DNA from 2 places in the Abyssisolibacter fermentans genome. Region 1 is predicted to be linked to the other one. Evidence: riboswitches for the same ligand, from Rfam matches in the RefSeq annotation. Region 1 holds a riboswitch; the other holds the start of a gene.
The links. Region 1 has a riboswitch for molybdenum cofactor ahead of pruA (L-glutamate gamma-semialdehyde dehydrogenase). Riboswitches for the same ligand answer to the same signal wherever they lie in the genome.

Region 1 (17,352 bases):
ATTTTCTTAGCAAATTTTTTCAAGAAAAACAAAGATAAAGGTATTCCTACAAAAAGTTGTACTGATGCCATTAACCAAGCAAAGCCTATTAACTGATCAAGTCCTAGTGGTTTCAGTACTGAAGATAAAATTATTGCTGCCAGACCTCCACCATAGATAACAGGCGTTGCAGTTATAGCCGTTGCTTTTCCTAAAACAAACGTTCCAATTGTTAACATGAATAAAAGTAGTGTTACTAGTCCTCCTGCACATATTGCTATAGTCTTCCATTCTTTTTTCATTTGTTCTGCACTCATTGTACTTCCCATATGCACTACTACTAATGGAATTGCTAGAACTGCTAATGTAGACAATCCAGCTTTATCAACAATATCTGCAGGTATTAATCCAGTCCATGAACCTATTAAAAGCAGTGCAAAAGCTACAAAAGTAAGTGATAAAAATGCTTTTGTTTTAATTGATATAAATTCTGCAAAACCCCATACTCCCGCAAGTATTAGTAATGCAATAAACATATTTGTCATAAAAATTCCTCCTTTAAATTTTTGAATAAACGTTTTCTTCTTACGTAAATTTAAGTTTAAATATGCTAATATAAATATAATTCCAGTTATCAATTACTCTATTTTTTAATCTATCGCGATATATAAGTATGGATATTTATCATTGTAATTAAAATTTGGGTAGAATTATCACCAATTACTAAAGTCCTACCCAAATCATCCCTACTGCTGTTAATCTTATGCTATATTCTTTTGGATTTTTCCGTCTTTTATTACAATTTTGATATTGTCAGAATTAGTTAAAAGACTAATATCTTCTAGTGGATTACCTTTAACAACAATCACATCTGCTAGCTTACCTTCTTCAAGAGTTCCGATTTTATCTTCCATCATCATAAGCTCTGAGTTATTTTTTGTTCCTACTATAATTGCTTCCATAGGAGTAATACCGAGATATTGTACCAAAAGTTCAAACTCTCTAGCGTTTTTACCATATGGAAGTTTTGGATCCCCTAGCAAATCACTGCCTAGACCCATCTTTACTCCTGCTCTAAAAGCTTTAGCATATCTTTCACCTGCAAATTCACACATGTTTAACCCTCTTTCTGGATCACCTAATTGTGCCACTTTTTCTTGTACAAATAATGGCATAGAATCCAGTCCATCTAAGTAAGACTGTCCAACTGACAACGTAGGTACAAAATAGCAATCATTATCTAAAAGCATTTGGATAGCTTCATCATCTACCATTGTGCAGTGCTCAATACTTTTCACACCACCTCTAATTGCATTTTTTATTCCAGTAATAGTATGAGCATGGCTGGCAACATAAGTACCATTGTTTTTAGCTTCTTGAACAAGTGCTTTAATTTCTTCCATTGTATATTCACAACTACTAAGTTTGTCACCCTGTGATGTTCCTCCACCAGTTGTACCAATTTTCAGAAAATCTGCTCCTTCTCTAAACTGAAGCCTTGCAGCTTTTATACATTCATCTACACCATCTGCAATAATACCTATACCTGTTGACTCTTGCATTTCTAACGGGAAACGTTTATACATATCAGCATGACCATTAGTTTGAGTTATAAAACGTCCACTTGAAGCTATACGTGGTGCCTTATACTCAAGCATTTCTAAAGAAGTTTTTATGGTATTAAGAAAACCACCAACTTCTCTAACAGAAGTAAAGCCAGCATCTATGCACGCCTCTAATTCTTTTATTGCAATACATGTTTTTTCTGGCATAGATTTATCATACATTCTTCTTACATCATCAGTACCTAAACCTATGTGAACATGAGCATCAATAAGACCCGGCATTATAGTGCCTTCTTCAATTTCAATAATCTCAGCATCTTTAGGAAACTCTATAGATTCTTCTGAACCTACTTGGATAATTTTATTTCCTTCAATTACTACAACTCCATTTTCGATTGGCTCACTTCCTGTTGCATCAATCACTCTACCTTTAATGACACTTTTTTTCATTTTTACTACCTCCCATTTTAAGTTATTTGATAACTGCAATTTTATCTATCTCAACACCTAAAGTGCTGGATAATATTGTTTACAATAACTTGCATATAATTCATTCATTTCATCAAAAATAAATGAAACTTTAAAAAATTGACTCCTCAAACCGAGAGCCGAAGCATCTAGACCACTGCAGTAACTGTCACCTCTATTAAACAATCATTGGAAAACATTTCGCCTACGACACAAGTCCTTGCTGGGGGCAACTTAGCTACCCAATTGTCATAGACTGAATTCATTTCAGCATAATCATCCATCGTCTTTAGATGAATCATTACTGAAAGCATCTTAGATTTGTCTGTACCTATTTCCAATAAACTCTTGTCTATCGAATCCAGAGCCTCCTCTGTTTGTCCTTTGATATCTTTGCTTAAATCTGAAGCATAATGTCCGCATAGATAAGCTACTCCGTTATGAATTGTAGCAACGCTATATCTTCCTGATGGTTTGTAATGTTTAATCATATTCTTATCCTCCTATTAATGTAATCTAATTAATTCTTTTCTTATCAATACATTCTCTTCCTAACTCACATGCTATCTCTAAGTCTTTACTAATATTCCACCTATTATCACCTGTTTAAAGGATTAGTATTTTGATTTGCTTTTATAAACCTATCTGTTTTTTTAACTTTATGGCTGTAGGACAAGCAGCACAACCCCCTCTGCTTGTACATAATAGTTCTGGACCATAATTCTTAGAAACATCAACCACAACATCTAACATCTCATGGAAAGGGAAAGGTGAAATAATACCAGCTTTCGCCAATTCAGAGAACACAAAAGGTGTAGTCACCGCTGTCATCCCTCGAGCTAAACATGGTTCTCCGTTCGCTCCAGTAGCAGGATCGCAAGGCCAACCGATAGAAACTTGCATAGCTTGTGCAGCTGCACTTTCTACAGCTTCAGGAGTGCCTCCTAAGATATGTGTTAAAGCAGCAGTAGCAAAAACGAGAGCTAACCCTTGTTCACCAGCACAACCGATTACTTCACCAGTCGGTTCCGTTCTATCATAGGCGATAACACCGTATCCAGCTGCAACTAGCAAACCTTCAATGAGTTTGTCTTCACTAAATCCGTACTCTAACTGAGCTGCTCGAAGAGAAGACATAACCACTCCACCGCCAGCACCATGTGGACCAGGTACATTCAGAACTCCAGGAGCCATTGACAATACTGAAAAATAATGCTTAACTGCGTTTCTCATCATTTCAGGAAGATGAGAGTTTTCCTTCTGCCAATTAGTCAGTCTATCATATAAATCAGTACTAAATCCATAACAGTGGTAGTAATTGCCAAAATCTTCCTGGGCCATACACTCAACCTGACGAATCATTAATCGAGATAAATAGCGCATCTTTTCAATTATTTCATCCCTGCTCATACCAGATGCAGCAATTTGGTAGTCTATAGCTACTTCATGCATAGGTTTATTAGTCTCTTTACATAACTTAACCCATTCAGTTCCCGTTTTAAACAGCTGAGGCTTAACGCGTACGGTAAGAGGCGTAGGTAACAGATAAGGAATAAGATATACCTTGCACTCTGGATAATTCTTCTTTATTTCTTCTATTGGTGGAATAATTTCAGCTTTAAAGAAATAAGCCGTTCCACTTTCATTAGAACTTGAACGACACTCCAAAACTCCATCCAGGTAAGTTTTCACTTTGTCCATGAAATTAGAATCATGAGACTCTTTTACGAGGATCAATAAATTAGATTCCCCATTATAAATGTAATCAAAGCCCATAATCTTTTTAGTCTGAATCATACCACCACCGATTGAATCACCAACAACACTATGAACCTTTCCATCAGATGTAGTAATTTCAAACTTCATTGAATTCAAGTGATCAGATTCTTTCATCACTCCTTTGGTGAATTTTACCTCAACTTCTTGCTCTTTGGCGATGTGGTGACAATCATTTCTTTTCAGATCGTCTACAGGCATCCCAAGACCACCTGCAAGCATCCCAATATCTTCACTCATAATCCCAAATGTTCCGGCAAAAGATCCTTCTGAGTCCATTATAACTTCTATTTTTGTAATTTTTTTACCCTCAGTTAACGCATTTGTTGCTAAACCTAATCTCTGAGGACCTGCTAAATGCGAACTGGATCCGGCTATCATAACCGGTCCAAAAACATCATTAAAAAAACTAGGATATAATTCTACATTATTCATTTTCATTCGCACTCTCTTCCATTTTTTTATATAATTTTTTTCACTTTTTGTTTATTGCTTTTTTATATCTTTAATAATCACTAGAACTAATAGTAGTGAACTAGCATACCCTGTTGTTGAGTAAATGATATTTGATAATTTTGCAAAAGATAATGCCATATAGCCCAGTCCACATAGAACAGCAGTATGCAAACTTGAACCTGTCAGCATAATAGGACCAAAAACATCATTATCTATCATCTCATGTAATTTACTTATCAGGTGTTTGCAAAATTCTACACCTTTTTGTTGAATCTTTTTTTGCTTCATTTAAAAACCGTTTTCTCACAAAGTTTTAACTTTCTCCCCTTTCACTAGTCCAATTCAATATTTGTATTTCATATACTGTCATTAATATTAATTAGCAAATTCCATGCCAAAACAAATTGCTAGATATTTCAACGTTCAGAACCAAATGCAAACAAAATCCTTGCACAGATGCAATACTATTTATTGCATTTGTGCAAGGATTAGCTCTTTTAAAATATTAATGAATCCTTTTTTTAGTTTTCTGTATATTATATAGCTCTATATTCAATGCTTTCATGCTCTATTATTGTGTAGTATTAATGAATAGCTTGACTTTAAGGAAAAGCAAAATCATTGCATTCTTGCAAGGATAGACTATTCTTCAATATCAGCACGGTCTCTTTTGAGTTTTCTGTGTATAGTAGATGGATTTACATTCAATGCCTTCGCAGCATTCACTATTGTGCCATGCTCAAAAATAGCTCGACTTATTAACTGTTGATCAACTATTCTATAAGCTTTTGCTAATGGCATTAATTCATTTACTTGTATTTCAGTATTAGTATTTTCTAATTTAAATTGATCCTCAAGATGCAATATTATTTCTAAGTCCTTTGTCTCAATCTCATTTTTCTTTGCTAGAATTACAATTCGTTCAACAACATTTTTAAGTTCTCTTACATTCCCTGGCCAAGGATAATTATATAGTTTTATCATTGCCTCTGAATTTATTTTTACTTTACGATTGTATTTTTGGTTGAATTGAGTCAAAAAGTGATTTATTAATGGTAAAATGTCATCTTTTCTATCTTTTAGTGGAGGAACGCAGATTGGAACTATGCTTAATCTATAATACAAATCTTGTCTGAAAAATTTTTCATTTTTCAATTGCGATTTTGTTAAATTAGTAGCGCAAATGTACCGTATATCAATGGGAATTAAATCATTTCCTCCTAATCTTTTTATATTATTCTCTTGAATAACCCTTAGAAGTTTTCCTTGCATCTTCAATGGCAATTCTCCGATTTCATCAAGAAAGATAGTACCACTATTTGCTATTTCAAATAATCCTTTTTTACCACCTTTTTTTGCTCCCGAGAAAGCTCCTTCTTCATAACCGAACAATTCAGATTCTAATAATTCAGATGGTATAGCAGCACAGTTTATTGCAACAAAAGGCATTTCTGATCTCATACTATTTTGATGTATATATTTAGCAATTTCTTCTTTACCTACCCCAGATTCTCCCGTTATAAATACTGACGAATCTGTATTTGCTACCCTCGAAGCTAGATAAAGTACATCTTCAATTTGGGTGCTAGCAAAAATTATTTTCTTTGTATGATTCATCTTTTGTAGCTTATTTAATTTCTTGAGATATTCATTTTTTACAATTTCTACTTCTCTTAATTCTTCCCTAAGGTTTACAATATCTGTTACATCTTTAGCTGCTTCGATAACTTTTATCAATTCATTTCCAGAATTAAATATTGGAGTTGTTTTACAGTGTATAACGGTTCCATTTGAAAAAGCAACTTTTTGCTCAACCATCTTCTTTTGTTTGATTGCTTCTGGCGTTACAGCATTGTATATTCCCAATTTATTAATAACAGACTGAACTTTTTGACCAACATATGAATCTAGTTTTCTACCAACTAATTTTTCTACTTCCTTATTGCCTTTCAAAAATACACCATTACCATCATATATTGCTACCTTTTCACTGATATTTTCAATTACTTCATCTAACACCGAAGACGTCATGGATGTTTGATCAAAAATATACAGAAATGCTAAATCATTATTACTAATATTCAATTTATAGACATTAACTGAAAAGGATATATTCTTAATAATTAAAGTCCTATTATGAAATTTTGATGTTCCTAACATGTTGTTAGAAAATAGAGGGTCTATATGATTGACTTTGAGTTGATCAGGCATACTGCAAAGTTGTATTATTTTCTCAGCTGATTTGTTTGTTACAACTATTTCCCCAGTTTCATTTACTAGTAAAACTGGATTTGCTATTTGATTAATAAAATGGATAAGCATTTCTTCCATCCTCATACCATTCCTTTCACATAATTTAATTTGATCTGTCATAATTTTACTTTATTTTGTATAATTTAATATCTTTATATTAATTAAAGTCTTATAACCTTATTATAACTTTTTTCTTATTTATTTTACAGTTAACTCAGTAGAGTAAATTGAATTTTTTAAACTCATCCCTCACTAAACATGCACTATTAAAAGCTCACGGACATCGAATCCCTTCGCTTTGATCCGATTTCTCTCCGAAAAATGACCTACAATAAAAAAAGAGATCAAAAAAACTGACCCCTTTCTTAGCAAATACAAATTGTCTTTTTTAATTCTCATTTTCTATCAATAAGTGCAATTCCTGTGTCTAGTCAAACAAATTTTCTACTTTGGCATACTAGCCATAAACTCTTGAGTAGAACTAAATGGTTGTCCTTTAAGTACTGCAAACCAAACGCTCTCTGATAAAGTTGGATGTGCATGAACTGTATTTTTTAAATCATTAATAGTCAATCCATGAGTCACAGCCAGTGTTAATTCGTGAATTAATTCTGTTGCACCCTTTCCTACAATACTTGCACCAAGAACTACTCCATCATCTGATTTATATATAAGTTTAATACGGCCTTCAGTAGCATGTTCAATAACTGTCTTACCATTCATAGCCATAGGAAAGTTGATGACTTTGATTTTTTCATATGCTTTATGAGCCTCTGCTTCTGTTAGCCCTACAGAAGCAATTTCTGGTTTAGTATATACAACTCTTGGTGCAACTTTGTTATTGTATGGTATACTTCCAGGCTGCATCATATTAGTTGTAATAATCATGCTTTCATAGGCAGCTGTATGTGCAAGCATGAGAGTAGGAACCACATCACCGGCTGCATAAATATGTGGTACATTCGTTTGTAAATAATCATTTACTTTAATAAAACCTTTATCAACCTCGATGTCTGTATTTTCTAGTCCAAGATCATCAGTATTTGGTTGTCTTCCTACGCCTATTAGAACTTTATCAAATGAAGCTCCATCAGAATAACTCCCAGTAAATGTACAAATAACTTTACCATCTCCTACCTCTGCCTTTTCTATACTTGTAGCAGGATATATACCAATCCCTCTTTTGCTAAACAAGTCTTGGACCATCATGCTTGTGTCAACATCTTCATTTGGCATTACTCTAGGTGCTGCTTCTATCAAGGTTACATCAGAACCATAGCTTTTATAAATTGATGCAAACTCAAGACCAATCACACCACCACCAACGACTAGTAATTTTTCAGGGATGACATTATTATCTAGTAATTCATCACTAGTGCAAACATATTGACCATCAATTTCAATACCTGGTATTAATCTAGGTCGAGACCCTGTCGCAATAACGAATTGATTACCAGTAACGCGTTCTATAGAACCATCAGTATGCATTACTTCAACTTCATCATTACTAACAAAACGTCCATGTCCGAATATAATCTCAGCAGAAGTATGTTTTTGATGCATACTACCTAGCTTGTTCACCAACATTTCTTTCATATTATGAATTTGTTCCATATTAGGCTCTATAGATGAAATTTTCACACCAAATTCATGGGCTTTTTTTCCTGATTCAATAACCTCAGCTACCTTTACTAAGTGTTTTGTTGGCATACACCCTTTGTTAACGCAGACACCACCAAATGCATTAGGATTCTCTTCAATCAAACATACTCTTTTATTGGACTGTGAGAGTATTGTGCATACTTCTATACCAGCTGGACCACTCCCTAAAACAACAACATCAAACTTTTTCATTATATTTTCCCTCCATATTGACTTAGTTTTAATAAAATGATAACATAATTTTAAAACAAAGCAACTACGCACTTTATTGTCACCTAGTCACCTATTTGTTACCTACTAACATTTTGGGAACCGTGGTAACTCTATAAAATGTGCGTATAAACATAAAGACTATTTTTAAATATTCACCATTTCAAACTACTTATTAATTAATAGAAGGAGACTCATATGCATAGATATAATCAGGACTATGTAAGCTTAGCCCTAAGCGTTATTGGTGGTAAATGGAAATTTACAATCCTTTGGCATTTACGAGAAGATCCAAAAAGATTTAACGAACTATTAAGATCTATTCCAAATATCACTAAAAAGATGTTGGTACAGCAACTAAGACAACTTGAAAATGATCAAATAGTTCACCGTGAAGTTCATAATATTGTACCACCAAAGGTGGAATATTCCATCACTGAATACGGTGCCACTTTATGTCCAGTTTTACAAGCACTTCATAATTGGGGAGAACAACATCAACAACTAATAGAACTTGAATCAAAAAAATGATAACTTAGCATAACAAAACGGATAGAAACAAGCTAAAATCTTGAATTTCTATCCATTTGTTATACTAATTATTAATTAATTCTCACATTGGAGCCTATTTTGAATAGATTTCAGCTTTTTTAGTAACTGCTTTTTTGAAAATTAATTGTTTACTTAATAATCACAATATTAATTCATTCCTTTTCCCAAGTATTTCATCATACTTAAAAATCATCTTAAATACAATGGTTCTCTTGAGTTTTTATCACATTTCATGCATTTTAATGCTTCTTGCTTTTCCTCATCATCACTCTAGCTACTGAATTAATGTATATTTTTCTTTCCGAAAGATTTTTATCAGCTTCCTTCAGACCCTTCGTTATCTAAAACACTCTTGCTTACAGCTATTCTTCCCATAAAAAATACCTCCAAGTAGATAGTCTATTTTTAATTAGTTAGACTGTCTACCTTGGAAGTATCATATCAATTCAGGTCCTTAATTTTATTTTCCTAATTTTTCTTTGATATAAGCTTCAGCTCGTTTTCTATCTTTTGCATCTATTTGTATAACTATTTTTCTACTTTTGCCACCCAAAAACTTAAATTTACCTTGTGTAACCTTAGTAGTAAATGTCAAATTATAATATCTTAAAACACCTTTTCTCTTATCTTTTGATTGTTTAGAACCCCATTTACAATCTTCTATTCTATCCCATACAAAACTACCTTCTTGAGTACTAATTCCTCTTTCATTGATGTGATCCCTGTCCAAAGCTCTTAAAATCCAAAAAACTCCTATACTTAACCATAAAAAAGTGTTCATTAAATAAGCAGAACCATTTTTAATATCTTCTATATTAGCTCTGTAATTTAAGTATCCTCTAAAATACTTATAGGCTATAAAAAAGAATATTAAAGATATAAAAATTAAGAAACCATTAGATCTTCTAATTGACTTAACAAACGCTCTTTTTTCTTTTAAACTTATTACAAATCTAAAACTTATAACACTAATAATGAGAGCTAAAAAAACAATCATATCTACAGTTATTTTCAAATTACTTCGTCCTTTCTTTTATAAATTATGCCAATTATTCATTGTCTCTACATATTATTATACTCTTTTGACCAGTATTTACAAGTAATCTTTGAAAATAACGCTTTTATAATACCAATTATCCATTGTATGATTTATAGTTTCCTAATAATTTATAATGACAACTGTTTTCTTTAATATTTTTTAATGCATCTATTACTACACTATTATTTAAATTGCCCTCAAAATCTATATGAAATAAATATTCCCATGGTTTATCTTTTATAGGTCTAGATTCAATCTTTAACAAGTTGATACTGTTTTCTGAAAAATGCTTTAATATATTGCACAATGCTCCCGCTTTATGGGGTACAGATACAACTATACTAATCTTGTCATTACTTACTTTCCTAACCAAATTACTTCCTATCACAATAAATCTAGTATAATTTGAATTATTACTATTAATATTAGATGAAAGTACTGCCAAATCATAAATCTCAGAAGCTTTTATACTAGCAACAGCAGCCTTAGTCTTATCATTACATTCACTTATATACTTTGCACTGGCAGCAGTATTTGTATATGGTATTAAATCCCAATTGTTAGATTGCAAATATTCTTCACTCTGCATTATAGCCTGCGGATGAGAATAAACATACCTAATATCTTCAAGCTTAGTCCCCTTCACACCCAAAAGATTATGTTCGATTTTTATACAAACTTCATCTATTATATAATACCCATACTTTATCAATAAATCATATACAGTAGCTACACCACCAGTAGTTGAGTTTTCAATAGGTAAGATACCACATATTGCTTTTCCTTGTTCAAGGGAATCAAAAACATCACAAAAATGTTTACAAGCTAATGCATTACTACTATTATGAGTATACTTTAATGCAGCAATATTTCCAAAAGAACCTGCTACCCCTTGATACGCTATATCATAAACTTCTCTCATGTTATTTCTCCTTTAACCAAGATTATTCATATAACTCCCCATGAATAATCTTGGTTTATTATTTACCCTATTTTTTTATCCTCAATTTCAAGCATCTTATTCAATTTATTCATTAATGTTTTAAATTTTTCAGGTTTCAATGACTGCTGACCGTCACATTTTGCATTAGCAGGATCATTATGAACTTCTACCATCAAACCATCAGCTCCAACAGCTAATGCTGCCTTTGCTAGAGGCTCAACTAACCACCATAATCCACCAGCATGACTTGGGTCAACTATTACAGGTAAATGACTATGTTTCTTAATAACTGGTATAGCACTTAAATCTAAAGTATTTCTTGTATATTTTTCAAACGTTCTTATACCTCTTTCGCACAAAATAATATTTTCATTTCCCTCTGACATAATATACTCTGCTGCCATTAATAACTCCTGTATTGTTGCTGACATACCTCTTTTAAGTAATATAGCCTTTTTGGTCATACCTACTTCTTTTAGTAAATCAAAATTTTGCATATTTCTAGCACCTATTTGTATAATATCAACATCATCAATAAATTTATCCAAGTATTTTGGAGACATAAGCTCAGTAACAATCGGTAAACCTGTCTCTTTCTTTGCAAGCTTTAGAAGCTCTAGACCATCTAATTCCATACCTTGAAAGCTGTAAGGTGATGTTCTAGGTTTAAATGCTCCACCTCTTAATATTGATGCTCCTGCACTTTTTACTTCCTTAGCAATGGAAACAATTTGTTCCTCACTTTCTACAGAACATGGACCTGCCATAACAGTAAAATGACCTTGTCCAATTTTTCGCCCGCAAATATCTATTATTGTATCCTCTGGATGAAATAATCTATTAACCTTTTTGTATGGCTCTTGAACATGTATTATTTTTTCCACATTTTCATTAGCATTAAGTAAATCTGGATCAATATTACTTGTATCTCCAACAAGACCAATTAAATAATAAGTCTGCCCTTTAAACTCACATATTTCACATCCTAATTCTTTCATTTTCCTCTTGATTTTGTTCACATTTTCTTGTTTTTCTTCGCTTTTTATAACTATTAACATTTTTTCATCCTCCTTATGCTTTAATGCATTATATTGTTAAAGTAATTTGGTTGCTATAGTACTTCTTCTTATGTTTTTTGATATTTAAAAAGAAGCTCTAATGAGCTTCTTCATATAATCAATTTTTAATATATTTATTTTATGTTATTAAATATATTGATATATATAAATGTCATTAGAAAGAAATTGTTTGATTTTTTTACAAAACAAATAGCTAGCGCTAAAAAAGTTAAAAAAGCCCCAGAAAAAGTTAAAGAAAAAGTTAAATTCAAATTGTTTTGTATTTGTCTTTCTAATGTCTAACATTCTTATTCCTCCTATTGTACATATATAGCAGTAAACACTTCAATCAATATTTTAGTTCCCTGCTTAATAAATATATTGTTTATGATTATAACAAAATCCCTACTAAAGTCAATAGATTTTTTTTATTTTTTATAGATTAGTCTGAAAATTTGAAAAGTTCAACTTTTTTAAGTAAATATCTTTTTGTTTTATTTATTCATAAAAAAAGTCAATTTATTTCTCACATCTAAAACTGAAAAATTCAGTATCCTCTATAATCACATTGGTAAAATTATATTTTTTACATAAATTATTTATAGTCAAATCATTTGGTATTCCATCCTCGTCAGCATGATATCCAATTTTTTGACGATATAATCTTAAACCTTCTCTAGTTCTAGCATGTGCAATGACAAATTTTCCACCTTTATTTAAATGTTTATATGATTTATCAAATACTACATCTAAATTATTAAAATGAGGAATACTATTAAAAATAATTATGTAATCAAATGTTTCATTTAATTTTATTTCCTTATCATAATCACAACATATGTTCTCAACATTAGGGAATTTTTTATTCAATTCCTCAAGCATTTTTTCAGAAATATCTATTGCTAGATATCTTTTTAAGTTTATATCCTTTAATACAACATATAATACTCCCGTTCCTGCACCTACATCTAATAAAGCTGAACCTTCACTCACATTTATATCTGATATTAACTTTTTCATAATTTCTAATTTTTCATTTGATATATCTTTAGTCCATTTCTTGTAAGTTTGATTAAAATATTCTTTTTGATTTTCTATCATTCTTCACCCTTTTGTATATATTCCTTTCTTTAATTGTTTTTAAGAATTCAACTTATTAATTTGATATTATTCTATTTATAATACTCAAAGTAACTTATCTAAGTATAACATATTATAACAATAGGTCTATAGAAATTTATAAAAATAGGTTTTGTATCATACTCTTATATATTTTTATCAAGACAATAAATTCAGGCAGATAATTTCGTACTAAAATATGGGCTCTTTTATCTATACTGTAAATATTCTCAAAAGTTATTGAATATGTAGCAATAAAAATATATAATGTTTATGTGTTTTAAACAGATCCTAAGTAACTAACTTGAGTAAGCTAGATTACTATACAACATATCTTGAACAATATTTCTAAAGCATTATCGTAAATAAAGCTTGAGTAAGTTACAATTACACATCTACATTAATAAATATTAACAAAATTTAATAAATACTTCTCTTCGAGTTTCTCTATCTAAAGACAACACGTCCATGATTCTGAAACCGATAGGGTACAATTAGAAATGATTGTGCCTCCCAGTGTGGAAAGAAGAGATAATAATAGAGTATGACTAATATAAGGACTAAATTGATGTTTAGTTAAATAAGTTGTTTGCTATTAATTTGTATTTATAGATATCGTAATATATGTAGTTTATATTTTCTTGTCTTTGCTTAAATATTTTCTAAACATTTTTAAATTAGCCATTGTATTTAGCCTTATTTGTATTGCTCAAATATTATCTTCTTTTTGATAGACAACTGGTGTATCACTTTAAAGTTTATTATAAAGGAGGATTTTTTTATGTCTAATGCTTATTTTAAATTAGAAAAACCAAAAAATGAACCAGTATTTTCATATGCAAAGGGAAGTACCAAAAGAATTGAACTTAAGAATAAACTCAAAGAATTAAAGCAAAAAGAAATTGAAATTCCTTTGATAATTGGGGGAAAAGAAATAAAAACTGGTAATACAAGACAATGTGTAATTCCACATGATAAAAATCATGTACTTGCTACATATCATATGGCAGGCGAAAAGGAAGTAAAAATGGCAATTGAAGCTGCTATGAAAGCAAAAAAAGAATGGGACAAAATGCCATGGGAGCATAGAGCATCAATATTTTTAAAAGCTGCTCAGTTATTAGCAGGACCATGGAGATATACTTTAAATGCTGCTACAATGCTTGGACAAAGCAAAACTGCCTATCAAGCAGAAATTGATTCAGCTTGCGAATTAATTGACTTTTTAAGATTTAACACTTATTTTATGTCTGAGATTTATAGCGATCAGACTGCTTCTTCTATCAATACTTGGAATAGATTAGAATACAGAGGTCTTGAAGGATTTGTTTTCGCTGTAACACCATTTAATTTCACTGCCATAGGAGGGAATTTATGTATATCCCCTGCTATGATGGGAAACGTAGTACTTTGGAAACCATCTCATACAGCAGTATATTCTAATTACTTATTTATGAAATTATTGCAGGAAGCAGGATTACCAGATGGCGTTATCAATTTTATACCTGGAGCTGGAAGCTTAATTGGAAACATTGTTTTTGATAGCGAATGGTTTGCAGGAGTACATTTCACAGGCTCAACTGGTGTATTTAATACAATGTGGCAGTCTATTGGTAAAAATATTTCTAAATATAGATCATATCCCAAAATTGTAGGAGAAACTGGAGGTAAGGATTTTGTATTTGCACATAATCTAGCAGATATTGATGCTCTTAGTATTGCTTTGATTAGAGGTGCATTTGAATATCAAGGACAAAAATGCTCAGCTGCATCTCGTGCCTATATACCTGAAAGCATATGGCCTATTTTAAAAAATAAACTAATTGATGAAGTTTCAACCATTAAAATAGGTGATATTGATGATTTCACTAATTTCATGAGCGCTGTAATAGATAAAAAATCCTTTGATAATATTAAATCATATATAGATTATGCGAAAGCTTCTGATGAAGCTGAAATAATATGTGGTGGAGAGTGTGATGATAGTATTGGTTATTTTGTTAAACCAACTATCATAGTAACAACTAATCCGAATTTCAAAACAATAACAGAAGAAATTTTCGGCCCAGTACTTACTATATATGTTTATAAGGATGATGCTCTCGAAGAAACTCTTAAGTTATGTAATGAATCAACGCCTTATGGATTAACAGGGTCTATTTTTTCTCAAGATAGAAATGCAATTATTAAAATGGGAAATCTACTTTACTATGCAGCGGGTAATTTATACATCAATGACAAGCCTACAGGAGCAGTTGTAGGACAGCAACCATTTGGAGGCTCAAGGGCTTCAGGAACAAATGATAAAGCTGGCAGCAAATTGAATTTATTAAGATGGACAAACCCAAGGGTTATAAAAGAAACCTTTAATCCAGCTAAGGATTATAAGTATCCATTTATGGACGAAAAATAAAAGGGTTGTCTCAAAATGGTAAATTTCTGCGTTAATGAAATATTTCACGACTAATCATGAGTAGAGAACAGAAATCTATGATTTCTTGTGAATCACTTATTCCTAGGAGCGAAGTGAGTAGTGAGCTACATCATAGTACGCTCATATCTGTAAGCAGAGAACCTAAATCTTTGATTTAGTATGAATCGCTTACTCAGAGGAAGAATGAGTCTGAGTTTCAATTAATATAAAAATGCCTTGAACTTCACTCATTTTGATACAACCCAAGGACACAAAATATTTTAAAACAACCCGATGACTAAAAAATGTTAGTCACCCGGTTTTAAAAGTTAAAACTCTTTATGTTCAGTTCTAGTTATTATTTCATCTTGGAGTGCTTTATTTAGATTATTAAAATAATCACTATATCCCGCTACACGTACAATAAGATTTTTATATTTATCAGGACATTTTTGTGCATCTCTTAACGTTTCAGCATCAATAACATTGAATTGAAGATGATGCCCATCTAATTTAAAATATACACGTATTAAATCTTTCATTCTACTAAGACCTTTTTGCCCTCTCAATATTTGTGGTGTGAATTTTTGATTTAATAATGCTCCTCCAGTTCTAAGCTGATCCATTTTAGATGCCGATTTTATAACAGCTGTTGGTCCATTCTTATCAGCACCTTGAACTGGAGAAATACCTTCTGATAATGGTACTTTTGCCTTTCTTCCATCTGGAGTAGCCCCTATTACACTACCAAAATAAACGTGACATGTCGTTGGAAGCATTTCTATTCTGTAAGTTCCTCCATTTATCGTATTTCTACCATCTACTGCATTATAAAAAATATCAAAAACCTTTTTCATTAAATCATCAGCATAATCATTGTCATTACCATACTTTGGTGTTTTATTTAATAATATCTGTCTTAATTTTTCATCACCCACAAAATCCTGCTTTAAAGCTGTCATTAAATCACTCATTTTTATAGTTTTATTATCAAACACATGATACTTAATAGCTGATAAAGAATCTGTTATAGTTCCTATTCCTACACCTTGTATATATCTTGAATTATACCTAGCACCACCAGCATTATAGTCTTTACCCTTGCTAATACAATCATCAATAATAATAGACATAAAAGGAGCTGGCATGTATTTAGCATAAAGCTTTTCTATCATGTTATTTCCTCTAATCTTTATATCAATAAAGTATTTAACCTGTTTTTCAAAAGCTTCTAATAATTCATCTAGTGTACTAAATTCATCTATTTTCCCTGTCTCTAAACCTATCAATCTTCCAGTCCCTATATCTAACCCATTATTTAGTGTAATTTCTAATACTTTAACTAGATTAAAATATCCAGTCAATATATAGGCTTCTCTGCCAAAACATCCTACTTCTACACAACCACTAGTTCCTCCACACCTTGCATCTTGAATACTTTTACCTTGTCTGATTAACTCTTTAACAACAGCATCTGTATTAAATACAGAAGGAAATCCCATTCCTTCCCTTATAACTTCACATGCCTTTATTATAAACTCATCAGGATTTTTTCTACTTATTTGTACATTAGTACTAGGCTGCAAAAGTCTCATCTCTTTTATTATTTCAAGTAATAAATATGAAACTTCATTAACTCCATCTGAGCCATCTGGTTTTATTCCACCAATATTTATATTACAAAAATCAGTATATGTGCCGCTCTCCTCTAGAGTTATGCCTACTTTAGGTGGAGCTGGCTGGTTGTTAAACTTAATCCAAAAACACTCTAATAACTCTTTTGCAGCTTCACTGGTTAAAGTACCTTGCTCTATATCCTTTTTATAAAAAGGATATAAATGTTGATCTAATTTACCCGG
Region 2 (17,352 bases), on a different contig from region 1:
TATAAGGAAAGAAATTATAAACTTAGGTGGAGAGATTAGATTTAATTCACTTGTTAGTGACTTTGTTATAGAAGAAGAAAGTATAAAATCAGTAATTGTAAATGATGATTATAAAATTGACACAGATAATGTAGTGCTTGCTATAGGACACAGTGCTAGAGATACATTTGAAAAATTGTATGAAAGAAATGTTGAAATAAAACAAAAACCATTTGCGATAGGAGTAAGAATAGAACATCCTCAAGAAATAATAAATAATGCACAGTACAAACAGTTTGCTACACACAAAAGATTAGGAGCAGCTGATTATAGATTGACATATCATGCAAGCAATGGGCGAAGCGTTTATACATTCTGCATGTGTCCTGGTGGTAGTGTAGTTGCTGCCGCATCGGAAGAAGGCATGGTAGTAACTAATGGAATGAGCGAACACGCTAGGGATAAAGAAAACGCAAATAGTGCATTATTAGTATCAGTAGTACAAGAAGATTTTGAAAGTGACCATCCATTGGCAGGAATGTATTATCAAAGAAAATGGGAACAGCAAGCTTTTGTGCTAGGAGGGGAAGATTATAAGGCACCAACGCAGCTTGTTGGAGATTTCTTAAAAGGAAATGAATCATCCGAGTATAAATCAGTAAAGCCAAGCTATCAACCGGGTACTAAGCTTAACACTATAGAAGCTTGTTTACCAAGCTATGTGACAGAAGCTATGAAGGAAGGAATACAATATTTTGACAAGAAATTAAAAGGCTTTGCTATGGAAGATGCAATATTAACAGGAATAGAAACAAGAAGCTCATCTCCTATAAGGATTTTAAGAGATATAGATACACTTGAGAGTATAAATGTAAGAAGATTATATCCAACAGGTGAAGGAGCAGGTTATGCAGGAGGTATAGTATCAGCTGCGGTAGATGGGATTAAATCAGCTGAGAAGATTATTGAGAAGTATAAGGTAGAATAGAATTAAATGTTGTATTATAAAACCACATTTTAAAAACTTAAGTTAGTATGAATGTGGTTTTGATCGTAAATAAACAAATATATTTCTATAATTTACGTAAATTAAAAAACTGATAATATTCAGCAATGAAAAGTAAAAATATTTCGCTCTACTAAAAGCTTAAAACTATAGGCTTTTTGTGATACAGTTAAGAAAAAGTTTTTCGTAAAGGTGTAAAATATCATGAAAAGAGCTAAAAAAAGAAATTAAAAATATTCAACCTATTACTTTTATAGTTACAAATAGGAGGTATTAATAATGAGAAAAACCATGATTAGTATAGTTATACTTATGTCAGTGTTTATAATAGGTTGCAGCAATACTAATGATAAAATTGGGAAATCAATCAAATGTGTTGAAATTTTAGATAATAGATTTTCTAATTTTCAAATTAGCTATAATGACTATATGAAAGAAATAATAGACATTTTTAGCAGTAGATATTTTACAGAAGCTGACCATATAAAAAGAAATCATGGTCATGCACCAGATATGAATAAGGAAATATATACAGAATGTTATAAATTAGCAGACAAAGATGTAATAAGATACGATTGTGAGATACAGATTTCTAAGGTTTATGATTTAAAAGATGATACAAAAGTTGTTTTTACTAAAACAAAGCTTGTGTATAAAGATAAAAAGTTAGGTATTGATTATATAACTAAGAAGTACTACCTAATAAATGAAGATAATTCATGGAAAATAATTGGCAGAGATGGGAAAGTGTATTCGGAATATGCTAATAAATTTAAAAAAACATCAAAAACGTTATTTGAAACTTTTAATAATAAACCTATCGAATATATACAAACAGTAAATCCATTTTCTGAATAAGATTATTTTTAAAATTGGATTAGAAGATAAATCAAATGCGATGGAGGAATAACATGAATAAACTAATAGTTGTCAGACATGGACAAACTGATTTTAATGTCCAAAAAAGATATACAGGTAGCAAAAACATTAAATTAAATGAAAAAGGAATCATGCAAGCAAAGTTTACAGCTAGTAAACTTAAAGCTTACGATATTGACATCATTATTTCTTCAACATTAAAAAGAGCTAGACAAACTGCAGAGATAATAAGTACTGAATTAAACATACCTATTATAGAAATGAAAGAATTTTGTGAAAAAAATGTAGGAGTTTATGAAGGATTGACTAGAGAAGAAGTAAAAAATAAGTATCCTCATTTATGGGAAAAATTCAGCATACCAATATATGATGAAGCTCCTGATGGAGCGGAAACTATAAAAGAAGTTGAAAAAAGAGTTTTTTATGCCTTAGAGCATATAATAAATAATTACACTAATGAAAAGAATGTTTTAGTAGTAACACATGGTTTTATAGCTAGAGTTATCAATAAATTTTTCAATAAGGTATCGGAAGAGGAATTTTTTAAATACAGACTTGAAAATTGTGATATTGCAGAGTATGTATTATAAATTATTTTCTTTACACCATTTTATAAAATCCACATTTTATTAATATAGTATTAAAGTGAAAGATAAAATTAAGAAGGAGTAGTTCCCTCCTTTAACTTATATCTTCATAAATGATATACTATTTATTTTCTAGTTCATCAATTGCTAAACAAATTAGACCAATTGATAATAAAAAAATACTGCCTTTGCTTTCTAGTGGTTTTATTATATTTAAAACTAGCGTTGAAACCCCCATTGCCAAACCAATTGCTTTAAAAATAACTCTTCTAAAACCTTTATTCATTATTTTTCCTCCCTAAAAAATAAGTTGTTTTTTATGCATCACTTATCATCTCTGTTGTATATTCTTATTTTTTAAATCAATAGATAAATGCTTAACTATTTTAGGGTCATAATATTTTTTTCCTCTTTGTATGACATGTATAGCATAAAGTATATCTGAGGCATAAGCATTTTTTAAAATATATCCATGTACATTTGATTGTATAGCCATAATAAAATCTTCCTTTTTTATAGATGATGTTAGTATAATAAAACGATTGAATGTTTTATAATTTTTAGTTTTATTAACAATTTGTAAACCATTTTCTTTTCCCAATTTCAAATCAATCATAGTTATTTCAGGATTGTGTACCTTTATCATCTGTATAGCATCATGTACATTTGCTGCTTCAAAGATTTCATCAATGCTATTATCACATGATAATATTGAGCAAAATCCTTTTCTGATTAAAGGATGATCATCAACTATAAGAACTCTCATATTATAGCCTCCCGATTTTTTGTCAAACAAAGTTTTTACCTTTTTTAATGTATATTATTATTAATAATATTTTATTACTTTATTAAGGTAGAAACTTTTTAAAGATATAAAAAGGATTATCCATGGAAATATAATAATGATGTAGTTTTTTTAAGTTGTATTAATTAAAAAGCCCAAATTCAGCAAAAATGCAGAAATTGGGCTTTTAGAGCAGTTTGAAACCCTAAAAATGAGGTTATAAATTCTATCCTTTTACAAAACTACCACAGTCAGTGTGCTCCACACTACTACATTCATTACCGTGTTTTACCACTTGAATGTGAGGAAGTGTACACTGCTGTACAGTTTTAGCGTGATATTTACATTCAGTAACTGTACAACCTATACATTCGTTACTATGCATTTAATTCACCTCCTTAAAAGGTATCAAAATTATTATTAGGATTATAGATTTTTTTATCCACAAAAAAAATAACTCATTGTGCCAAATGAGTTATTTTATACTTAATGCTACAATAAGTTATTTAATTTAATAATTTTTTTTCAAAATTCTGAGAGCATTTAATATTGCTAAAATAGTCACACCAACATCTGCAAAAACTGCTTGCCACATATTCGCTAATCCGAGTGTTCCCAAAATCATAACACCAAGTTTAATTCCTAGAGCTAGTATTATATTCTGCCAAATTATTGACTTGGTTTTACGAGCTATTTTAATTCCTTGTGGTATTTTTGATACTTCATCAGTCATCAAAACAATATCTGAAGCCTCTATTGCGGCATCTGAACCTAGACCACCCATAGCAAAACCAATATCTGATCTAGCAAGTACCGGAGCATCATTTATGCCATCACCTACAAAACCAGTTGTTCTACCTTTTACTTTTTTTGCTTGAATAGCTTCAAGTATTTCAACTTTATCGGCTGGTAACAAGTTTGCATGTACATTGCTTATACCTAATTTAGAAGCTACTTTTAATGCAGTAGACTGATTATCACCTGTTAACATTGTTATATTATTTAAGTTTAAGGTTTTGAGTTCTTTTATAGCTTTTATAGAATCTTCTTTTACTTCATCAGCTATTACAATATAGCCTTCTAGAATTTCATTTACAGCTAGATATATAACAGTTCCGTATTCATCAGCTTCAGCGATTGATATATTTTTAGATTTCATAAATCTAGCATTGCCAGCAGTAATTAAATTTTCATTTATAACAGCTTCTACACCATGCCCAGCCTTTTCTTTATAATCTTTTATTATATCCTCATTAACATTTTTAAAATATGCTTGTTTAATAGATTTACCTATAGGATGATTTGAATATGCTTCAGCATGAGCGGCATAAAAAATTAATTCATCCTTTTTCATGTTCCCTACAGATTTAACAGACGTTACTACAAAGTTTCCCTTTGTCAATGTACCTGTCTTATCAAAAACAATACTATCAATATTACTTAAAGCTTCGAGATAATTACCACCCTTAACTAAAATACCTTTACTAGAAGCTTTACCTATGCCTGCAAAATAACCAAGTGGTATAGAGATTACTAAAGCACATGGACATGAAACAACTAAAAATACCGCACCTCTATATAGCCATTTAGAAAAATCTAAATGTAAAAATAAACTAGGGACTAAGGTAATCAGCAAAGCAACTATGACGACAGCAGGAGTATAGTATTTAGCAAATTTAGTCATGAATTTTTCTGTATTAGCTTTTTTATCAGCAGAGTTTTCAACCAAATCTAAAATCTTAGCTATTGTTGATTCTTCATATTTTTTTGTAACTTCTATAGTTACTACATTCCCTGTATTTATAAAACCACTATAAACAGTTTCATTGATATCTAAATTTTGAGGGATAGATTCTCCTGTAATTGCAGAAGTATCGAAAGCAGATTTTCCGTCTTTAATTTTACCATCTACAGGAACTCTTTCACCAGTTTTTACAATTAATAAATCTCCTACATTAACGCTCTCGGGAGCAACTTTTTTTGTTCCATTAGGAGTTTTTAGATTAGCGTAATCTGGTTTCATGCTTATTAATGAAGAAATAGAGTTTCTTGAATGATTAACAGCAGCTCCCTCCATAATTTGACCGATATTATAAAATAGCATAACGGCAACTGCCTCTGGATATTCACCTATATAGAAGGCACTTAAAGAAGCAATAGTCATTAAAATACCTTCATCTATAATTCTACCTTTAAATAAACCCTTTATAGCATTTAATAATACTTTGCCACCTATTATGAGATATGACAAAGTGAACATAGCAAGCTTAATATTAGAATCAACTTTTAATGTTAAACCGAGTACTAAAAATACGGTTCCAATTATTATAGTCAATATTGTTTTCTTATCAAATTTATTATTATGATGATGCTCATGTTCGTCACTATGCTTGTGGTTATGTTCATGGCTATTATTATGGTCATGGGCACAATTGCAATCGTGGTCATGACAGACTTCATGAACATGTTTATTAGAATCAATTCTTTCTAGTGTAACATCAGGTTCTATTGATTTTACTATGTCTTCAATCTTTAAAATATTATCCTGAACATTACTATCATCTGTAAAAACTAAAGTCAGCTTACTTGTCGTAAAATTAACTGTTGCTTTCTCAATAAAATTTTGTTCGTTTATATTGTTTTCCATTTTAGCTGCACAACCAGCACAATGTAATCCATTTAAATTAAATTGATATTTCATTTTTGTCCCCCCTTAATTACCCAAATTATTGATATAACTAAATAATCTCAGTAATATTAATCCTCAATATGATTTATATGATTTAATCCTTGATCAAATATTTTCTTAACATGATCATCATCTAATGAGTAAAGTACCATCTTTCCTTTTTTTCTATATTTAACAAGCCTAGAGTTCTTTAATAATCTTAATTGATGAGAAACAGCAGATTGATTTAAGTTTAAAATAGTGGCAATATCGCTTACACACATTTCAGATTTAAACAGTGAATATAAAATTTTAATACGTGTTGAATCACCAAAAACTTTAAAAAAATCAGCTAAGTCATATAAAACTTCATCTTTAGGCATTTCATCTTTAATTTTATCAACTAAGGATTTATCAAAGATATTATCACACATTATAGATACACCTCCTATATATGAACATCTATTCATATGTTAATATAATAATAACTTAGAATTTATAAAAAAGCAATATAAAAATATAAAATAATTTGGGTTTAATAATGAAGCTGCTTTTCTTTTTATATGCCTGCTGTTGAGGGTTTTATTTTTCTGTATCAAGAATTTTCTACTAAAATGGATTAATTGACAAAATCATATTAATAAGTTAAAATGTTCTTAAATATAAGTTTCTCCGAGCTTATCATCCTGTTGCAAAAGCATGGATTTTAAGCCGATAGGGTAATATTGGAAACGATATTGCCTCCCATTTGGAAAGGAGATTTTTTAAAATAACAAGCTTTGATTTATGATACTCTCCTTTGTTTATAATAAGGGAGTTTTTTGTTTTGACAGTAAAATGTGGGTTACATCTATTGATTTAGCTGTATTGGAGGTGATTTTGATATTTAGAACTGTTATTATTACATTATTAAGTATGTTATTATTAATTGGATGTTCTAATGATGCAGAATTAGATACAGTAAGAAATAAATTTGGACAAGATTATAGCATAGATAGACTTACTAAGTATGAAGATGATAGTATAATTAGAGTTTACAAAGTTAGTAAGGAAGCTGATGAAAAGTATCAAATAGTTCAAATTGTTCGCAGTAAAGGATACAAAGATTATATAAAATTTATGGTCACTATTGATAATGACAGTAAAAAGATATCAGATATACACATTATAGAACATAATGAAACTCATGATTATGGAGGTTATGTTACTAAAGATTGGTTTCTGAAAAGATTTATAAATAAACCGATAAATCAAAGTTTAAAAATTGCTAAAATAGTATCCGAAAATCCATGGGAGGTTACGGCTATAACTGGAGCTACTATAACAAGTGAAGCTGTAGTTAAGGGAGTAAATTTATGTATTCAAAATATTGAACCCATATTAATCATAGAAAATTATGAGCAGTGAACCCAAATCTTGATTTTGAGCAGTGAACTAAAATCTATGATTTTTTGTGAGTCGCTTACTCATATGAATAAAATGAATAGGAGATTCATTAATAATGTTGTTCTGATTATAAGATACCATTAAATTCTTGACATACCAACTCGGTATGCCTTCGAATTCACTGAAATCTTCTAATTCAGAATTATACAACATATTATTCAAAGTTATATGAATAATAAGGGTTAAACTATGGAGGTAGAGTAAATATGAAAAGGTGTTTTAAAAATTCTTTTATTGTTATAATGATTATTTTAGCATTATTAGCTGTTGGTTGTAGTGAGAAAGTTAACTGTAAAGTTATTGATGAACCTAAGGTAGATAGCACGAAGAGTATAACAATAGTAGGTATAAGTGATGAGGATATTAGTTTAGGCTTTGATGAGATGAAGAATTATACAGAAATAACTCAAGATGTAAAAGTAATTAGGTCAAGTGGAGAGGAACAAGTTTATTCTGTTAAGGGAATAATGCTTGAAGAGATTTTAAAGAAATATGATAAATCTAAAAATGATTATAATGCAATTAGATTAGAAGCAGGAGATGGTTATTCTATTGAAGTACCTAAGGAAATAATAGCTATTAGAGATGTTATTTTAGCTTATGAAATAGATGGCAAACCATTAGATGATAAAAGTAAACCTATTAGGATAATGATTCCTGAGGAAAGATCTATGTATTGTTTAAGAAATCTTAGTAAAATTGAATTAATATCAAGTACAAGAAATAACACAACTTCAAAGGTTTTATTACTTCAAACAGCTATTAAAGATTTAAAATTAAACGATTATACTTATTATGAAGATGTAGACAAAGCTATAAAAACTAGTGATTTAATAGAAAAATATCAAATAAATTCTACTAGTGATTCAGTGTTCATAAAATCTGTAGATGGCTTAGAAAAAAATGAAAATATAGATGTATTTAAAAGTGGTTATATAAAAGTAACAGGGAAAGAATCACCTGCTTTTTTATCTCCTGATTTGCCAAAAGGAATGCATGTTAAAAATATATTATGGTTTGCTTATGATGATATTGCATTTTTTAATATAGAAGCAATTATTAAGTCAGATGAAGAGGTAGCATTAACAACATTTTTAAAACAAATAGGCTTTGATAAAGAAGAAGCTATTAAAGTTTCATGTGCAGATGGATATAGCAAAGAAATAACAAAAGATATGTTTGAGGCAGGTTATATATATAAGAAAAAGGATACTTATAATATAGCTTTTAAAGATATGCCTAAAGATACCAAAATAAAATATGTAGCAAGTATTGAATTAGTACATAAATAGAAATTTATTTAAATGGAGCAAATAAAATGACAAAAAAAGGTTTGGATAGGTTTTCAATGTTTGATTTAGTTATTATAGCTATGATGGCAGCTTTGGGTATAGCAACTAAATCTGTGATTGTACCTCTTATTCACATAGTAACAAGTTCATTATATATACCTGGTGGAGTTATAGCAGGTGGATTTTATATGCTGTGGATAGTCATGAGCGTAGGTATTACACGTAAAAGGGGAGCGGCTACTTTAACTGCATTTGTACAAGCTATAATGGTTATAGCTATGGGCTCAATCGGTACACATGGTATTATGAGTTTGATAACTTACAGCTTACCCGGGTTAGCTGCTGATATAGTTTTTTTGTTTTCTAAAAAGAAGAACTATACTATAGTACATTTTTTCACAGCAGGAGCTGCTGCTAATTTAGCAGGTACTTTTCTCTCTAATCTTGTTTTTTTTAGATTGCCGTTAATACCATTATTGTTGAGCGTCAGTAGTGGTGCATTATCAGGAGGGATAGGCGGATTAATAGCTTACAAAATAGTTAAGGGCTTTGATAAATTTAATATAATAAAAATTGATAATTGAAAGGAAAAAAAATGAGTAAAAAATCATTACTAATAAGTTTGGTTGTTGTAGTTATTGCTGTTTGCATAATATTATCACTAATTTTTTTAAATAAAGAAAGTGGATACATACCGTCTTTTAAAGTAGTTGGTGATGTTAATAATGTTTTGGATATAAATAAACAATATGAGAATTTAGAGCAACATAAAATAAAATATAAAACTAAAACTATTAAAGCTGTAAAGCTTAATGACTTATTAACTGTTAGCGATACATATGATAATGATTATGATATTTTGCTAGTAAGCTATGATGGTTTATTTTCAAAACTTAGTAATAGACAATTAGAAGATAGTTATATATCATTTTCTAATGAATATGGATGGAATTCAATAAATTTAAATCACCCGATAAGCAGTAATATAAAGCATTTAAAAGAAATAGTAGTCGTGTCTACTAAAGAATCATATGAACATGGATTTAATATAATTAGCAGTAATCAAAATATATTAAGTGTTTCAGTCGGCAGCTTAATGTCAGGTAATCTTAGAGATATAGTTGTTATTGATGGAAAATCCAGTAAGAATGTAAACGGTGAAATTTATTTTACTGAAGTATATAGAAGAAAAAAGGGATTTAAAGCTGAAGATTTAGTAGATATAAAATATGATCAAAGGAATATTGTCATGGGTGAAGAAGGAGACTATGAGTTTCTAAAAGAAGGAGACTTTTTTGAAATAAAAGATAATTATATCAACTTAATAACAGCTGATGGTAAAATAAAAGTGAAAAAAGCAAAGGGCATATATGTAAATGCTACAAAAGATAGTAATATGGATGTTTATTATGATACATCTCATTATTTAGAGAATAACGAAAAAGTCATGTTTATATTTCTAGATGGTTTTTCATACAGACAATATGAATATTCTTTGAAAAAAGGTCTTATTCCATTTATGAGTAAGGGTAAGGTCAAAATGGCTAGTACAGTGTACAAGCCTGTTACAAATGCTGGCTTTGCAGCAATGATAACAGGTAAAAATCCAAAAGAAAATGGAGTTTATTCCAGAGCTCAAAAGGATTTGAAAGTGCCTACTATATTTAAAAAAATAAAGGACATGAATAAAAAAGCTGCTTTATTAGAGGGTAACATAAAAATTTTAAATACAGAAATAGAGCCAATACTTCATCTGGATAAAAATAATAATGGTGCTATAGATGATGAAATACTAGATACTGCTAAAGAAGCTATAAAAAAAGATTATGATTTTATCTTGGTTCATTTTCATGAAATAGATGACAATGGACATAGTTATGGAGATTTAGCTAAAGAGACATTAGATAGTATTAAATTACATGATGAATATATAAAATATTTAGTTCGGGATTTTAAAGGAAAAGTGATTATTACTGCAGATCATGGGATGCACAGTATTAAAACAGGAGGTAAACACGGAGAATTTAGGTATGAAGATATGATAGTGCCTTATATAACAATAGAAGGAGGGGGACAATGAAATTTATTGTAAGCTCATTACTTCATGGTGAAGGGAACCCTCTAACAATCTTTGACGGTTCCGACAAGAGCCCGTTTCTGAAACAGATAAGAAACTCACTACTCACTGCGTTCCTAGCAGTAAGTGATTCACTCAAAATCGCAGATTTTGGTTCTCTACTTAGAAGCGATGAAGAAACGAACTCTTGAAGTCACACTTTCAAAGAAACATTAGAGGGTTCCCTAGTAACCGTATTGGAAGTTTATATAACTAATTGTTATATAACAATAGAAGGAGGAGGACAATGAAAAAAGGGTTAGTTATAGTAATATGTCTACTTGTTGTAATTATCGGTGTGACAGCATACTTGAGCTCTGGTAATGTAGAAGAAAAGAAACAGCTTCAAAAAGATGCACAGTTGATTATTAAAGCTGGCGAGGAAGAATTAAAGCTAAGTATGGATGATATAATGGCTGCTGGAGAAGAAGAATTTAAGGCTATGCTAAAAACCAATGGAAAAGAACCTATAGAGTATACTTATACTGGAGTAATGCTATATAAGATATTAGAAAAATCAGGAGTTAATTTTGAAGGAAAAGATACTGTTATAACAAGATCGGTTGACGGGTATACAATAGCTTTGAGTTTAGAAGAAGTTAAGGAACCTTCTAATGTATATGTTGTTTATAAAAAAGAAGGTGAAGGCTTAGGTACTAAAGAAGATGGTGGAAAAGGTCCATATATGACAATTATACGAAAGGATAAATTTAGCCAAAGAAGATGCAAGTATTTGACAGAGATAGAGATACAGTAGAATATGTGTTAGAAATCAATAATTTGTCATATAAATATTCAGGTCAAGATAGAACAATATTTGATAATGTAAATTTGAAGGTCGAAAGAGGGCAGACTGTAGGTATAATTGGCTTAAGCGGTGATGGTAAAAGCACATTATGTTATACAATGACCGGGATAATCCCACATGTTTATGGTGGTGATATCAAAGGAAGTATAAAGATATATGGAAAGCGTACAGATGAGTTGAGAGTTTCGGAAATAGCACAAAAAGTTGGAATTGTGTTTCAAGATCCAGATTCTCAACTTTTTTCACCTACTGTTGAAGATGAGCTAGCTTTTGGACCTGAAAATTTATGTATTAATAGAGAAGAAATCGGAGATAGAATAAAAATGGCTTTAGAGTTTGTTGGAATGAGTGATTATAGGTATCATAATCCAAATAATCTTTCTGGTGGGCAAAAACAACTTATTGCTATAGCTTCAGTATTGAGCATGAAACCTGAAATATTTATATTTGATGAAATTTTTTCACAAATTGATAAAGAAGGAAAAAAGAAACTTAAAGATGTCATATATGGGTTAAAGAAAGAAAATAAAACTATAATTATGGTAGAACATGATTTTAGGAACTTAGATGTGTGTGATAAGATTGTATTACTAAAAGATAAACAGCTACATGAATGTTGTGATAAAGAATATGTCAGCTTAGTAAAATTACTTAATCCCTGATTATTCTATAACTCCTGATAACATACTTATGAATAATCTGGGTTACATAAAGGATGATAAAAGTGAGTTATATAGATGTTTGTGATGTAAGTTATGCATATAAGCATAAACAAAACATATTAGAAAATGTAAATCTATCTTTGGAAAATGGTAAATTCACTGCTATTGTTGGTGCAAATGGAAGTGGTAAAACTACATTAGGTAAGCTTATATCTGGCATAATTAAACCTAACTTAGGAGAAATATTTATTGATGGGGTTAGCACTAAAAAATCGAGTTTAGGTGAGATTGGAGGTAAAATAGGTTACCTTTTTCAAAATCCAGAAAAACAAATATTTGCTCATACAGTTTATGAAGAGCTGGCATTTTCTATGAAGTTTAAAGGTATAGATGATAAAACTATAAATGAAAAAGTTACTTTAAAGCTTAATGAATTTGGCTTGATGCATTTAAAAGATTCATTTCCATTTAATCTAAGTCAAGGAGAAAAACAGAGATTAGCAATAGCTGCTATCTTGATAAATGATGTAAAGTATATAGTTATGGATGAACCTACTACAGGATTAGATATTAGGAGAAAAGAAATATTATCAGGTATAATGGAAAACTTAAAGAAAAAAGGTATTGGTTTTGCTGTTATAAGTCATGATGATAATTTTATAAAAGAACATTCAGATAAAACATATGTTGTTAAAAATAGGAAGGTAGTAGAATATGCCAGACAGAAAATTTGATCCCAGAACAAAATTATTTATAGTATTATGCTTGTCTTCTATGGGTGTTATAATAAAAAATATTTATATGCTGTTTGTAATTTTGTTAATATCTATAGTAGTATCAAAGCTATTTGCATGTGATTTTTTTTCATATTATAAAAAAATAAAAAATTTAATCAAAATAATAATTTTAATTGCGGTTGTGCAAAGTATTTTTTCGGGGTCAGGAAGTGTATTGATATCAATTAGAGGCTTGCGAATCCTTACCACAGGAGGTATTTTAAAGGCTGCTGAGTTTATACTTAGGATGTCTGTTGTTATAATATCAGCTTCAATAATAACAACATCTAACTATAGGGAAATTGTACAAGGGTTAGTGCAAATGAAAATACCTTATGAAATAGCATTTATGGTATCTGTAGGCATAAGGTTTTTGCCATTAATGGTTGAAGAATTCAAAGATGCTATGACAGCAATACAGCTTAGAGGAATAGAACTTGATAAAATACCTATAAAAAGTAAATTGAAAATTTATTCATATATTTTCACACCTGTAATTGCGGGAAGTATAATTAAGGCAAAAAGATTATCAATAACAATGGAAACAAGAGCTTTTAGAGCATATCCCAATAGAGTAAGTTATATGATTTTAAATATGAGATTTGCAGATTATATTGTTATGATAATTACTTTTATAATTACAGCTTTAATTGTAGGAATTTATGTTTGCTATATGGCATGATTGATGGAATATGGAATAATGAATGATTAAACTAGTAACATATAATTAGGTAAGGATAAAATAATATAGATAGGATGAGGTGCATGAAGGTTTTTTCCGTTATCGGGATTTCAAAATCAGGAAAGACAACTACTATTGAAAATATTATTAAAGGTTTGAGAAATAGAAGATATTCTGTTGGTTCTGTTAAAGAAATTCATTATGAAAAGTTTGCTATAGATACAGAAGGGACTAACACAGATAGACATAAAAAAGCGGGGTCACAGCTTGTTACTGCAAGAGGTTTTTATGAAACTGATATTTTATATAGTGGAAAATTGCATATTGATGAAATACTTAAAGCATATAATCAGGATTTTGTAGTATTAGAAGGAGTTAAAGATATTAACGCTCCCAAAATAATTACAGCACATAATTTACAAGATATAGACAAGCTGCTTGATGATACAGTATTTGCAATATCAGGTAGAATATCAAATGAAATAGATAATTATAAAGGAATTCCTGTAATAAATTCATTAGAAAAAGTAGATGAGTTAGTAGATTTGATTGAAGACAAAGTTTTTGAGAGACTTCCTGATTTTACGAAAAAATGTTGTGGTGAATGTGGATACAGCTGTAGAGAGTTATGTGCGAAGATAATAAATGGAGAAGCGAGTAGAAATGATTGTGTACTCAGTCATAATAATATAAGCTTGTGTGTTGATGGACAAGAAATAACTATGGTACCATTTGTACAAAATATATTAAAGAATGCTGTGATAGGAGTAGTAAAAGAGCTTGAAGGTTACAAAAAAGGAGCAGATATTCAAATAAAAATAGGTGAGAAATTTGGTAAATAAAAATACTATAAAAGGTATAGATTTTCCTATTAAGATAATAAGTGAATTTAAGAGTAAAAAAAATACGGTATATAAAGGGAGCTTAAAAAAAAATAATACAGAAAAAGAATGTGTTATAAAGCTTTATGAAGCTAAAGATAACAATAAAAACAATGAAATGTTTTGGCTAGATACTTTATATAATAATGGAGTTAAGGTTCCTAAATTATATTATAAAGGAGAAAATAGTTTAATATTAGAATATATATCAGGTTATTTGCTTATTGAAGAAATAGAAAAATATGAGACAGAGCAAAATTTTAACTATTATGTGCTATGTTCAAAAATAATAAATTGGTTTGATAAATTCTACAAAACAACATATAGTATTAAAGGAAGCAGATACATATTATATGACATAAATCTTCGCAACTTTATAGTAGCAGGAGATGAGTTATATGGAATAGATTTTGAAGATTGCAAAGAGGGTAATTACGAGCAGGATTTAGGGCGATTATGTGCATTTATATTGACTTATGAACCAAAGTTTACACCTTGGAAGATAAATTTTGCTAAAGATATTTATACCTTATTTGTAGATAAGCTTAAATTAGATGTAGAATTATCAAAACAATACTTATCGGAGGAACTCGATAATATTCAGAAAAGAAGAAAAATATGTATTTTAGATAGAAAAAAAGATATAATTATGAATCAATGGTAATACAAAAAAAGGACAGCTTATCAATAATAAAAAGATTTACAAATAATTAATGTGCACTTATAATGAAATTATATAGATTATATCATTTATACATTTATCCCTGATTATTCATATAACTTTGAATAATATGCTGTAAGTTTTTGAATTAGAAGATTTTAGTAAATTCGAAGGCATACCGAGTTGGTATGCCTGCCATTTAATGGACATCTTCTAATCAGAACAACATCATTAATGAATCTCCTATTCAATTACTTCATAGGAGTAAGCGTGAGTTGTACCTCCTATTCATTTTATTCATATGAGTAAGCGACTCACAAAAAATCATAGATTTTAGTTCCCTGCTCAAAATCAAGATTTGGGTTCACTGCTCATAATTTTCTATGAATAATCTGGGATTATAGTTCTATGTAGCTTAGTATTTAAATTATTTGAAGCAAAATTTGGTAAAAGAATATTTGTGTATAGTGTATATACGTCTGTAAATTAAATAATTGGAGGATTGCCAAAATGTATAGTGATAAGAAAATAATCTGTAAAGATTGTGGTAATGAATTTATTTTTACTGCAGGAGAGCAAGAGTTTTATGCTGAAAAAGGTTTTGATAATGAGCCAGTAAGATGTAAAGATTGTAGAGCTAAAAGAAAAGCTAATAGAAATAATAGAAGCCAAAGAAATAATTATTCTAATAGAAGATAATCGTATAAGATAGACAATATTATTATTTAAATAGTATTGTTTATTTTTTTGCAAAAAACTAAATTTTAATAAGTGAATAGTTACTTTTAATACCATATGATACATTTGTAAAATGAAGTTAAAGTTTACAATAGACACATTTTGGATTATAATTAGAACATAAGTTCGAACCAATAATTGGAGGGGGATAAGGTGAAAGAATATAAACACATTAAAGATATCGTAACCAAAGAATTGTCATGTTCTGCACATAATATGGATCATGTAATGAGAGTTTTTAACTTGTGTAAACTAATAGCTGATAGTGAAGCAAATGTTGATAGAGATGTTTTGTTTATATCTGCATTATTACATGATATTGCTAGAGTAAAAGAAAGTAAAGACAATACAGGAAATGTAGACCATGCTGTACTAGGCAGCGAAATGGCTGAAGAAATTTTAAAAGCTTTGAATTATGATGATAAAATGATAGAAAAAGTAAAACATTGTATAGTATCTCATAGATTTAGAAGTGGACATATTCCAAAAACAATAGAAGCAAAGATATTATTTGATGCTGACAAACTGGATGCAATAGGAGCTATTGGTATCGCTAGATGCTTTATGTTAGCTGGACAATTTAAGCAAAAGATAAATATTCAAGAACCAATAGAAGAATATATAGAGAATAATGTTGTAGAGAATGGAAGACTAAAAGATGTAAGTAAGCATTCTCCAATAATAGAATATGAAATGAAGTTCAAAAAAATTCCTTCAAGAATGTTTACGAATAAAGGAAGAGAAATAGCTGTAAAAAGACTGAGTTATATGGAAGGTTTTTTTAATAAGTTAAAAAACGAAAGTAACGGACTAGAATAAAATTAACCAAAATTCAAAATAACCTAATTATATTAACTAAAATCAAAAAATACTTAAACAAATTAGTAAGTCGTAGAAAAACACATGTCTTTCAACAAAATTTGTAAATATCAACACATTTTATAATTAAATAATGTATAATAATAAATACAGCTTAGTTATTTGCAATAAAGACTAAGCTGTAAGAAGATAACCCAAATCTTAGATTTTATGTTAGTAGCTTACTTATATGAAATGACTGAGTAAGAGTTCTATTCTAAAAAATTATCTATGACAATTTATCAAATTAAAATACTAAAGTAGAGTTTAACCCTGATTATTCGTCTAACTCCCGATAATATGCTGTAAGTTTCTGAATTATGAGCAGAGAACCTAAATTATAATTTAGTGTGAATCGCTTACTCAGACGAAGTAATGAGTCTGAGATACATCTATAATTTATAAGTGAATTCGAAGGCATACCGAGTTGGTATGTCGAGAAATTAATGAACATCTTCTAATCAGAAGGATGCAGTAGAGTATTTAATTTTCTATGAATAATCTGGGTTTAATAATAAAAATTTAATTA

Region 2: another riboswitch for molybdenum cofactor. It lies ahead of AYC61_RS07590 (FMN-binding protein); the one in region 1 lies ahead of pruA (L-glutamate gamma-semialdehyde dehydrogenase).

The regions. Positions count from the first base shown of each region.
Region 1 covers NZ_LOHE01000002.1:52,732-70,083, reverse strand. Annotated here, with positions in the region: gene AYC61_RS00460 (hypothetical protein) at 1-524, opposite strand, end outside; gene AYC61_RS00455 (metal-dependent hydrolase family protein) at 741-1,994, opposite strand; gene AYC61_RS00450 (RidA family protein) at 2,162-2,503, opposite strand; gene AYC61_RS00445 (L-serine ammonia-lyase, iron-sulfur-dependent, subunit alpha) at 2,646-4,229, opposite strand; gene AYC61_RS00440 (hypothetical protein) at 4,275-4,532, opposite strand; gene AYC61_RS00435 (sigma-54 interaction domain-containing protein) at 4,887-6,617, opposite strand; gene lpdA (dihydrolipoyl dehydrogenase) at 6,942-8,351, opposite strand; gene AYC61_RS00425 (winged helix-turn-helix transcriptional regulator) at 8,568-8,900, shown strand; gene AYC61_RS00420 (hypothetical protein) at 9,382-9,936, opposite strand; gene pheA (prephenate dehydratase) at 10,055-10,882, opposite strand; gene aroF (3-deoxy-7-phosphoheptulonate synthase) at 10,945-11,961, opposite strand; gene AYC61_RS00405 (class I SAM-dependent DNA methyltransferase) at 12,481-13,062, opposite strand; molybdenum cofactor riboswitch at 13,504-13,625, shown strand; gene pruA (L-glutamate gamma-semialdehyde dehydrogenase) at 13,862-15,493, shown strand; gene hypD (trans-4-hydroxy-L-proline dehydratase) at 15,823-17,352, opposite strand, start outside.
Region 2 covers NZ_LOHE01000048.1:11,084-28,435, reverse strand. Annotated here, with positions in the region: gene AYC61_RS07620 (NAD(P)/FAD-dependent oxidoreductase) at 1-967, shown strand, start outside; gene AYC61_RS07615 (hypothetical protein) at 1,265-1,843, shown strand; gene AYC61_RS07610 (histidine phosphatase family protein) at 1,897-2,454, shown strand; gene AYC61_RS21140 (hypothetical protein) at 2,573-2,737, opposite strand; gene AYC61_RS07605 (response regulator) at 2,783-3,217, opposite strand; gene AYC61_RS20645 (DUF1540 domain-containing protein) at 3,462-3,620, opposite strand; gene AYC61_RS07600 (heavy metal translocating P-type ATPase) at 3,747-5,936, opposite strand; gene AYC61_RS07595 (ArsR/SmtB family transcription factor) at 5,993-6,337, opposite strand; molybdenum cofactor riboswitch at 6,562-6,678, shown strand; gene AYC61_RS07590 (FMN-binding protein) at 6,783-7,310, shown strand; gene AYC61_RS07585 (molybdopterin-dependent oxidoreductase) at 7,556-8,641, shown strand; gene AYC61_RS07580 (ECF transporter S component) at 8,668-9,225, shown strand; gene AYC61_RS07575 (alkaline phosphatase family protein) at 9,237-10,721, shown strand; gene AYC61_RS07570 (hypothetical protein) at 10,718-10,909, shown strand; gene AYC61_RS07565 (molybdopterin-dependent oxidoreductase) at 11,005-11,514, shown strand; gene AYC61_RS07560 (energy-coupling factor ABC transporter ATP-binding protein) at 11,481-12,227, shown strand; gene AYC61_RS07555 (energy-coupling factor ABC transporter ATP-binding protein) at 12,290-12,961, shown strand; gene AYC61_RS07550 (energy-coupling factor transporter transmembrane component T family protein) at 12,942-13,685, shown strand; gene AYC61_RS07545 (molybdopterin-guanine dinucleotide biosynthesis protein MobB) at 13,769-14,527, shown strand; gene AYC61_RS07540 (RIO1 family regulatory kinase/ATPase domain-containing protein) at 14,508-15,230, shown strand; gene AYC61_RS07535 (zinc-ribbon domain-containing protein) at 15,738-15,926, shown strand; gene AYC61_RS07530 (HD domain-containing protein) at 16,119-16,784, shown strand.